DNA from 2 places in the Bradyrhizobium sp. UFLA01-814 genome. Region 2 is predicted to be linked to the other one. Evidence: predicted binding sites of a transcription regulator. Region 2 holds the regulator's gene; the other holds the start of a gene.
The links. Region 2 encodes PhoB, which activates phosphate uptake and scavenging genes when phosphate is short. Its sites were predicted from a motif close to TGTCATNNANCTGTCAT; they were not measured.
Positions count from the first base shown of each region.

Region 1: the regulator PhoB is predicted to act here: its motif matches at 2,158-2,174, upstream of ugpB (sn-glycerol-3-phosphate ABC transporter substrate-binding protein UgpB).

Region 1 is NZ_JAQOSR010000008.1:10,080-13,737, forward strand. Features, by position in the region: gene PMN64_RS04070 (organic hydroperoxide resistance protein) at 1-337, shown strand, start outside; gene PMN64_RS04075 (CaiB/BaiF CoA transferase family protein) at 537-1,742, shown strand; gene ugpB (sn-glycerol-3-phosphate ABC transporter substrate-binding protein UgpB) at 2,230-3,546, shown strand.
Region 2 is NZ_JAQOSR010000040.1:11,595-15,252, forward strand. Features, by position in the region: gene PMN64_RS14585 (aspartate aminotransferase family protein) at 1-277, opposite strand, end outside; gene PMN64_RS14590 (GcrA family cell cycle regulator) at 765-1,277, shown strand; gene phoB (phosphate regulon transcriptional regulator PhoB) at 1,536-2,246, opposite strand; gene phoU (phosphate signaling complex protein PhoU) at 2,393-3,109, opposite strand; gene pstB (phosphate ABC transporter ATP-binding protein PstB) at 3,217-3,658, opposite strand, start outside.

The sequences.
Region 1 (3,658 bases), on a different contig from region 2:
CAAGCTTACGACCCCGAAGGAGCTCGGTGGCGGCGGCGGTGCCGGCAACAATCCGGAGCAGCTGTTCGCGGCCGGCTATGCCGCTTGCTTCATCGGCGCGATGAAGTTCGTGGCCTCGCAGGGTGGCCCCAAGGTTCCCGCCGACGCCTCGGTGACCTCGACGGTCGGTATCGGCCCGCGCTCGGAAGGCGGCTTCGGCCTCGCCGTCGAGCTCGCGGTGTCGCTACCTGGCCTCGCCCGCGCCGACGCGGAAGCGCTGGTCGAGAAGGCCCACCATGTGTGCCCCTATTCCAACGCGACCCGCGGCAATGTCGACGTCAAGCTGAGCGTCGTCTAATTCCACATCACGCAATGGTCCGCCGCGACACGTGGCGGACCATTGCATTTCAACTACTGCATTTCAGATGCCAGTTCGCTTGGCGAACGCATGCGCCGCCTGCTGCATGGGCCTGCGCCGACGGAAGCATTGCTGCCCCGGCTGAAGACCGTTAGCTCTGGGACCCTCGTTTAATCCCAACTGAGCGAAGGTTGTTTCCATGAATACCCCAGCGGCTACGGGCGCGATGACCGGCCTGCGCGTGATCGATCTGACGCGCGTGCTCGGCGGTCCGTATTGCACCCAGATTCTCGCCGACCACGGCGCCGACGTGATCAAGGTCGAGCCGCCCGCCGGCGACGAGGTGCGCGACTGGGGTCCTCCCTTCCACGAAGAAGACGCGGCCTATTTCGTCGGCATCAACCGCAACAAGCGCTCGATCGGCCTCGACCTCGCTTCCGAGGGCGGACGCGCGGTGCTGATGAAGATGCTCGAAACCGCCGACGTGCTGATCGAGAATTTCAAGCCGGGCACGCTCGACAAATGGGGCATCGGCAACGACGTGCTGCGCGCGAAATTTCCGCGCCTCGTGCATTGCCGGATCTCCGGCTTCGGCGCCGACGGCCCGCGCGGCGGCAATCCGGGCTATGACGCGATCATCCAGGCGATGACCGGCATGATCGCTGCGACCGGCTCGCCGGAGAGCGGTCCGATGCGGATCGGCGTGCCGCTGGTCGACATCACCACCGGACTCTACGCCACGATCGGCATCCTGATGGCGCTGTCGGAGCGGCAGCGCTCGGGGCTCGGCCAGTTCATCGAGACCACGCTGTACGAGACCGGGCTCGCGATCATGCACCCGCACACCGCGAACTATTTCATGCACGGCAAGCCGCCGTCGCTGACCGGCAACGAGCATCCCAACCTCGTTCCGTACGCGATCTTCCCGACCAAGACCGACAACATCTTCATCGGCGTCGGCAATGACGGCACCTTCCGCAAGCTCGCCAAGGAGATCGGCAAGCCCGAGCTCGGCACCGATCCGCGCTTTGCCCGCAACAAGGACCGCATCGCCAACCGCGATGCGCTCCGCGTCGAGCTGGCAGCGGTGTTCAGCCAGCACGAGGCCGAGCCGCTGTGCAACCGGCTGCTCGCCGCCGGCCTGCCGGCCGGCCCGGTGCAGAAGATCGACCAGGCCCTGACCAACCCGCACACCATTCATCGCGGCGACGTCATCGAGAAGGATTGGTACAAGGGCGTCGCCTCGCCGATCCGCCTCGAACGCACCAAGCCGAACCTGCGCCGCACGCCGCCGAAGTTCAGCCAGCACGCCGCCGAAGTGCTCGGCGAGTTCGGCTACTCCAGGGATGAGATCAGCAGCCTGGTCGACAAGGGCGTGGTCTGCGGTCCCCAGCGCAAGCGCTGAAGGCGTCATGAGAGCAGTCGAATAGCGACCACAACGGTGGTCAGCTCCCTCGCCCCGTTCTTACGGGGTCGAGACAAGCGAAGCTTGCTCTTAGAGGGTTGGGGTGAGGGGCCGTCTCCGCGGATACGGTGATAGCTGTGATCGCGGAGAGTCCCCCTCACCCGGAACGCATCTAACGATGCGTCATAGCCGAAGCTCTGCTTCGGCGTTCTTGAGAACGGCCGCCGAAGACGGCCTGCGCCTCTCCCCGCACGCGGGGCGAGGTGATGCGCAGTCCGTTGCGCCGAGAAACTATCAGACCCTGCGGTGCAACGTCGCGTTTGGCGCTGCACCGCACGGAGCCGGCTGCGGTCTTCGCCTTTTTTACCGCTTCCCTTCGCTTCGGCTTCCCCCCTACCATGACTTTCGTTTATACGGTCATTTGAACGTCATCCGGCGCTGATAACGCGCGCAACGAAAGACGACGTTCCAATTGGGAGGGGTTTTGATGTTCTTTCGACGACTAGGCGCTGCTGCGGCAGCCGCTGCCGCGCTTGCATTCGCGTCGCCCGCGTTTGCGGTGACCGAGATCCAGTGGTGGCACGCGATGACCGGCGCCAACAACGACGTCATCGTCAAGCTGGCCAACGACTTCAACGCCTCGCAATCCGACTACAAGGTGATCCCGACCTACAAGGGCGGCTACGCCGACACCATGAATGCCGGCATCGCCGCGTTCCGCGCCGGCAACGCGCCGCATATCATGCAAGTGTTCGAGGTCGGCACCGCGACGATGATGGCCGCCACCGGCGCCGTCAAACCGGTCTACAAGCTGATGGCCGACGCCGGCGAGAAGTTCGATCCGAGCGTCTATCTGCCCGCGATCACCGGCTACTACTCGACCTCCAAGGGCGAGATGCTGTCGTTCCCCTTCAACTCGTCGTCGACGGTGATGTGGATCAATCTCGATGCGCTGAAGAAGGCCAACATCGCAGAGATTCCGAAGACCTGGCCGCAAGTGTTCGACGACGCCAAGAAGCTGAAGGCGGCCGGCTACGCCACCTGCGGCTTCTCCGGCTCGTGGGTCACCTGGGTCAATCTCGAACAGCTCTCGGCGTGGCACAATGTGCCGCTCGCCAGCAAGGCCAACGGCCTCGACGGCTTCGACACCGTGCTCGAGTTCAACGGCCCGCTGCAGGTCAAGCATCTCGAGAACCTCGTCGAGCTGCAGAAGGACAAGACCTACGACTATGCCGGCCGCACCAATACCGGCGAAGGCCGCTTCACCTCGGGCGAATGCCCGATCTACCTGACCTCGTCGGCCTTCTTCGGCAACGTCAAGGCGCAGGCCAAGTTCAACTTCACCGCGGCGCCGATGCCGTATTATCCCGACGCCAAGGGCGCGCCGCAGAACTCGATCATCGGCGGCGCCTCGCTCTGGGTGATGGGCGGCAAGTCGGCCGAGGAATACAAGGGCGTGGCCAAGTTCCTGACCTTCCTCTCGGACACCGACCGCCAAATCTGGATCCACAAGGCCTCGGGCTATCTGCCGATCACCAAGGCCGCCTATGCCAAGGCAAAGGAGGAGGGCTTCTACAAGGACCAGCCCTATCTCGAGACCCCGCTGCTCGAGCTCACCAACAAGGAGCCGACCGCGAATTCACGCGGTCTGCGCCTCGGCAACATGGTGCAGCTGCGCGACATGTGGTCGGAGGAGATCGAGCAGGCGCTGGCCGGCAAGAAGACCGCCAAGCAGGCGCTGGACGCCGCCGTCGAGCGCGGCAACCAGATGCTGCGGCAGTTTGAAAAGACCGCCGTCCGCTGACATGATGCCTTCGGGCATGATCCGGAAAAGCGCGAAGCGGCTTTCCGAAAAGATCATGCCCAGACGACAAGCTAAAGCGCGATGACGACCCGACCTCATCTCGTCGCGCTTT
Region 2 (3,658 bases):
AGTCGGCAAAGCTCTGCTCGCACAGCCGCGCGGCCAGCACCTCGCCGTCCGGGCTCTTGAACAGGTTCGACATGTGCCAGAGCTTGGTCGCCTGGTCCTGCAGCGCCTTGACCAGATGCGGATGCGCATGCCCGAGCGCGTTCACCGCAACGCCCGAGGTGAAATCGAGATAACGGTCGCCGTTGGTTGCGATCAGCCAGGCGCCCTCACCGCGCTCGAAGCCGAGATCGACCCTGGCGAAGACGGGGAGCAGATGCGACGTGGCAGCGTTGGTCATGGCGTTCACTGACGGTTTTTGAGCCGACAATTGCCGCGGGGCTTGACGCCAGCGCAGCAACGGCCAGCTTCGGAAAACAAAACGGCCGCCTTTGCGGGCGGCACGTGGCGGACATTCTATGCTGCGGTCGGTAGGTGTCAATCGCCACGAAGTGGCCTTCCTGCAATGCGAAACGAGCGCAATCCGGAGCATTCCGGTGCGGTGGAAAAGCCTCATCGCAATGCTTAACTGTATCGGAACATGTGGACGCACGGCCGCGGACTCTTGCGCCAGAGTCACGCCATATTGTAGCGTTTGGCCTGTCGGGTACGACATCTCGTGCGGCAGTACTGGACCCTCTAAGTAGCCTTCGTATCGCGCGTAAACGTTCGGGCGCAAGACCGCGCCCGGCGAGGGCTAAGGGATTCTGGCCGCAGGGATATTTGTCCAGATTGGCTCGCAGCGCCGCTCCAATGATTGGCCGGCGCTACGCGAAGGGAAGAATGCGATGACTGTATTGACCTGGTCCGACGATCGCGTCGAGCAGCTGAAGAAACTCTGGGAGTCTGGCCTGTCGGCCAGCCAGATCGCGGCGGAACTTGGCAATGTGACGCGAAACGCCGTGATCGGCAAAGTGCATCGGCTCGGCCTCTCCGGCCGCGCCAAGGCCCCCTCCACGGCCGCGCCGCGGCAGCGCAAGGCCCGCCCCGCCCAGCACATGATGCGGGTGGCGCGCCCGGTGTCCCGCGGCAACACCGCGCTGGCGCACGCCTTCGAGGTCGAGATGGAGCCCGATCCGATCTCCTACGACAATGTGGTGCCGATGAGCCAGCGGCTGTCGCTGCTCGAACTCAACGAGGCCACCTGTCACTGGCCGGTCGGCGATCCCTCAAGCCCGGAATTCTTCTTCTGCGGCGGCAAGGCGCTCGGCGGCCTGCCCTATTGCGCGCATCACTCGCGCGTCGCCTACCAGCCCGCCGCCGATCGCCGCCGGCCGTCGGCGAAACCGCAGATCAAGTGAGCACTCGGGAAACTACGGAAGACCTGAAAAACAAATCCCCGCGAAAGCGGGGATTTTTTTATGGCGCGTGGCCCGTTACATCATCGGCGTCGTCCCGGCGAAAGCCGGGACCCATAACCACTAATGCGTGTTGTTAGAAAGCCGTCTGGCCCCGTGCCGATTACGCCGGCCGCGGCGTATGGGTCCCGGCTCCCGTGCGCAATTGCGCACTAGGCCGGGACGACACCGTGCTACGGGATATGAATCCCGCAACGGCCATTACGGCTGCGGCTCGGCCTTGGCAAAGCGGTCGTCGAGCGCGTAGCCGGCGCCGCGCACGGTGCGGATCGGATCCTGCTCGCGGCCCGGATTGAGCAGCTTGCGCAGGCGGCCGATATGCACGTCGACGGTGCGTTCATCGATGTAGATGTCGCGGCCCCAGACGCTGTCGAGCAGTTGCTCGCGGCTGAACACGCGGCCGGGATGCTCGAGGAAGAATTCGAGCAGGCGATACTCGGTCGGCCCGAGATCGATCGGGCGGCCCGAGCGCGCCACGCGGCGCTTCTCGCGGTCGAGCTCGATGTCGCCATAGGTCAGCACGGTTGCAAGCCGCTCCGGGCTCGCGCGGCGCAAGAGGCCCTTCACCCGCGCCAGCAGCTCCGGCACCGAGAACGGCTTGACGATGTAATCGTCGGCGCCGGTGGCAAGCCCGCGCACGCGCTCGCTTTCCTCGCCGCGCGCGGTCAGCATGATGATCGGAAGCTGCTTGGTCTCGGGCCGCGCCCGCAGGCGGCGGCACAGCTCGATGCCGGACAGGCCCGGCAGCATCCAGTCGAGGACCACGAGGTCGGGAACGCGCTCCTTCAGCCTCGTGTCGGCATCGTCGCCGCGCCCCACCGTCTCGACATCGTAGCCTTCCGCATCGAGGTTGTAGCGCAACAGCGTCGTCAGCGCTTCCTCGTCTTCGACTACCAGAATGCGTGCGCTCATCGGTTTAAGTTCTTTCTCTGTGGTGATCCGTTGCCCAGACGCAAACCGAAACGCTTACTTCCTTGAGCATAGTCCCCGCGGAAACGAATTGTCGCGAGGATCGTCCAGTTTCACTCTTGCCGGTTTCGCGCTTGCCGATGATGCCTTCAGTTGCCCGGCACCGTGGTGGCAAAAGTGGTCATGTCCCCCTTCGGGCGCTTGTCGGTGATCTGCTGGCCCTCGATCATGTAGAACACGGTCTCTGCGATATTGGTAGCGTGATCGCCGATCCGCTCGATGTTCTTGGCGCAGAACATCAGATGGATGCAGAACGAGATGTTGCGCGGATCTTCCATCATGTAGGTGAGCAGTTCGCGGAACAGCGAGGTGCAGATCGCATCGACCTCCTCGTCGCCCTTCCAGACGTTCATCGCCGCCGGCAGGTCGTGCGCGGCGTAGGCGTCGAGCACCGACTTGACCTGCGACAGCACGAGGTCGGTCATGTGCTCGAGGCCGCGGATCAGCTTCAGCGGCTGGAAATCGCTCTCCAGCGCCGCGACACGCTTGCCCATGTTCTTGGCGAGGTCGCCGATCCGCTCGAGGTCGGTGGCGACGCGCATCGCGCTGACGATCTCGCGCAGGTCGATCGCCATCGGCTGGCGGCGCGCGATCGTCAGCACCGCGCGCTCTTCGATGTTGCGCTGCAGATTGTCGATCTCGATGTCGGCGGCGACCACGCGCTTGCCGAGCGCGACGTCGCGACGGATCAGCGCGTCGACCGACTCGGTAATCATCCGCTCGACCAGGCCGCCCATCTCGGCGACCAGGCGGGTCAACTCCTGCAGGTCGCTGTCGAATGCCTTGGCGGTATGTTCAGAAGCCATCGCTTGTCTCCCTCAAACCATGATCCCGGGGATCATGGTTTCGTGTCCTGAATTTTAGCATGCCCTGATCGGAAAACCGGTTTCCACTTTTCCGGATCATGCGCCGGTCAACCGAACCGGCCGGTGATGTAGTCCTGGGTGCGCCGATCGCTCGGTGAGGTGAAGATCTTGTTGGTGTCGTCGAACTCGATCAGCTCGCCGAGATACATGAAGGCGGTCTTGTCGGAGACGCGCGCCGCCTGCTGCATGTTGTGGGTGACGATCGCGATCGTGTAGTCCTCGGAGAGCTCCTGGATCAGCTCCTCGACCTTGGCGGTCGAGATCGGGTCGAGCGCCGAGCACGGCTCGTCGAACAGGATCACCTCGGGGCGCACCGCCACGGTGCGCGCGATGCACAGGCGCTGCTGCTGGCCGCCGGAGAGCGACAGGCCGGACGCGTTCAGCTTGTCCTTGACCTCGTTCCACAGCGCGCCGCCGCGCAGCGCCTTCTCGACCCGGTCGTCCATCTCGGACTTCGAGATCTTCTCGTAGAGGCGGATGCCGAAGGCG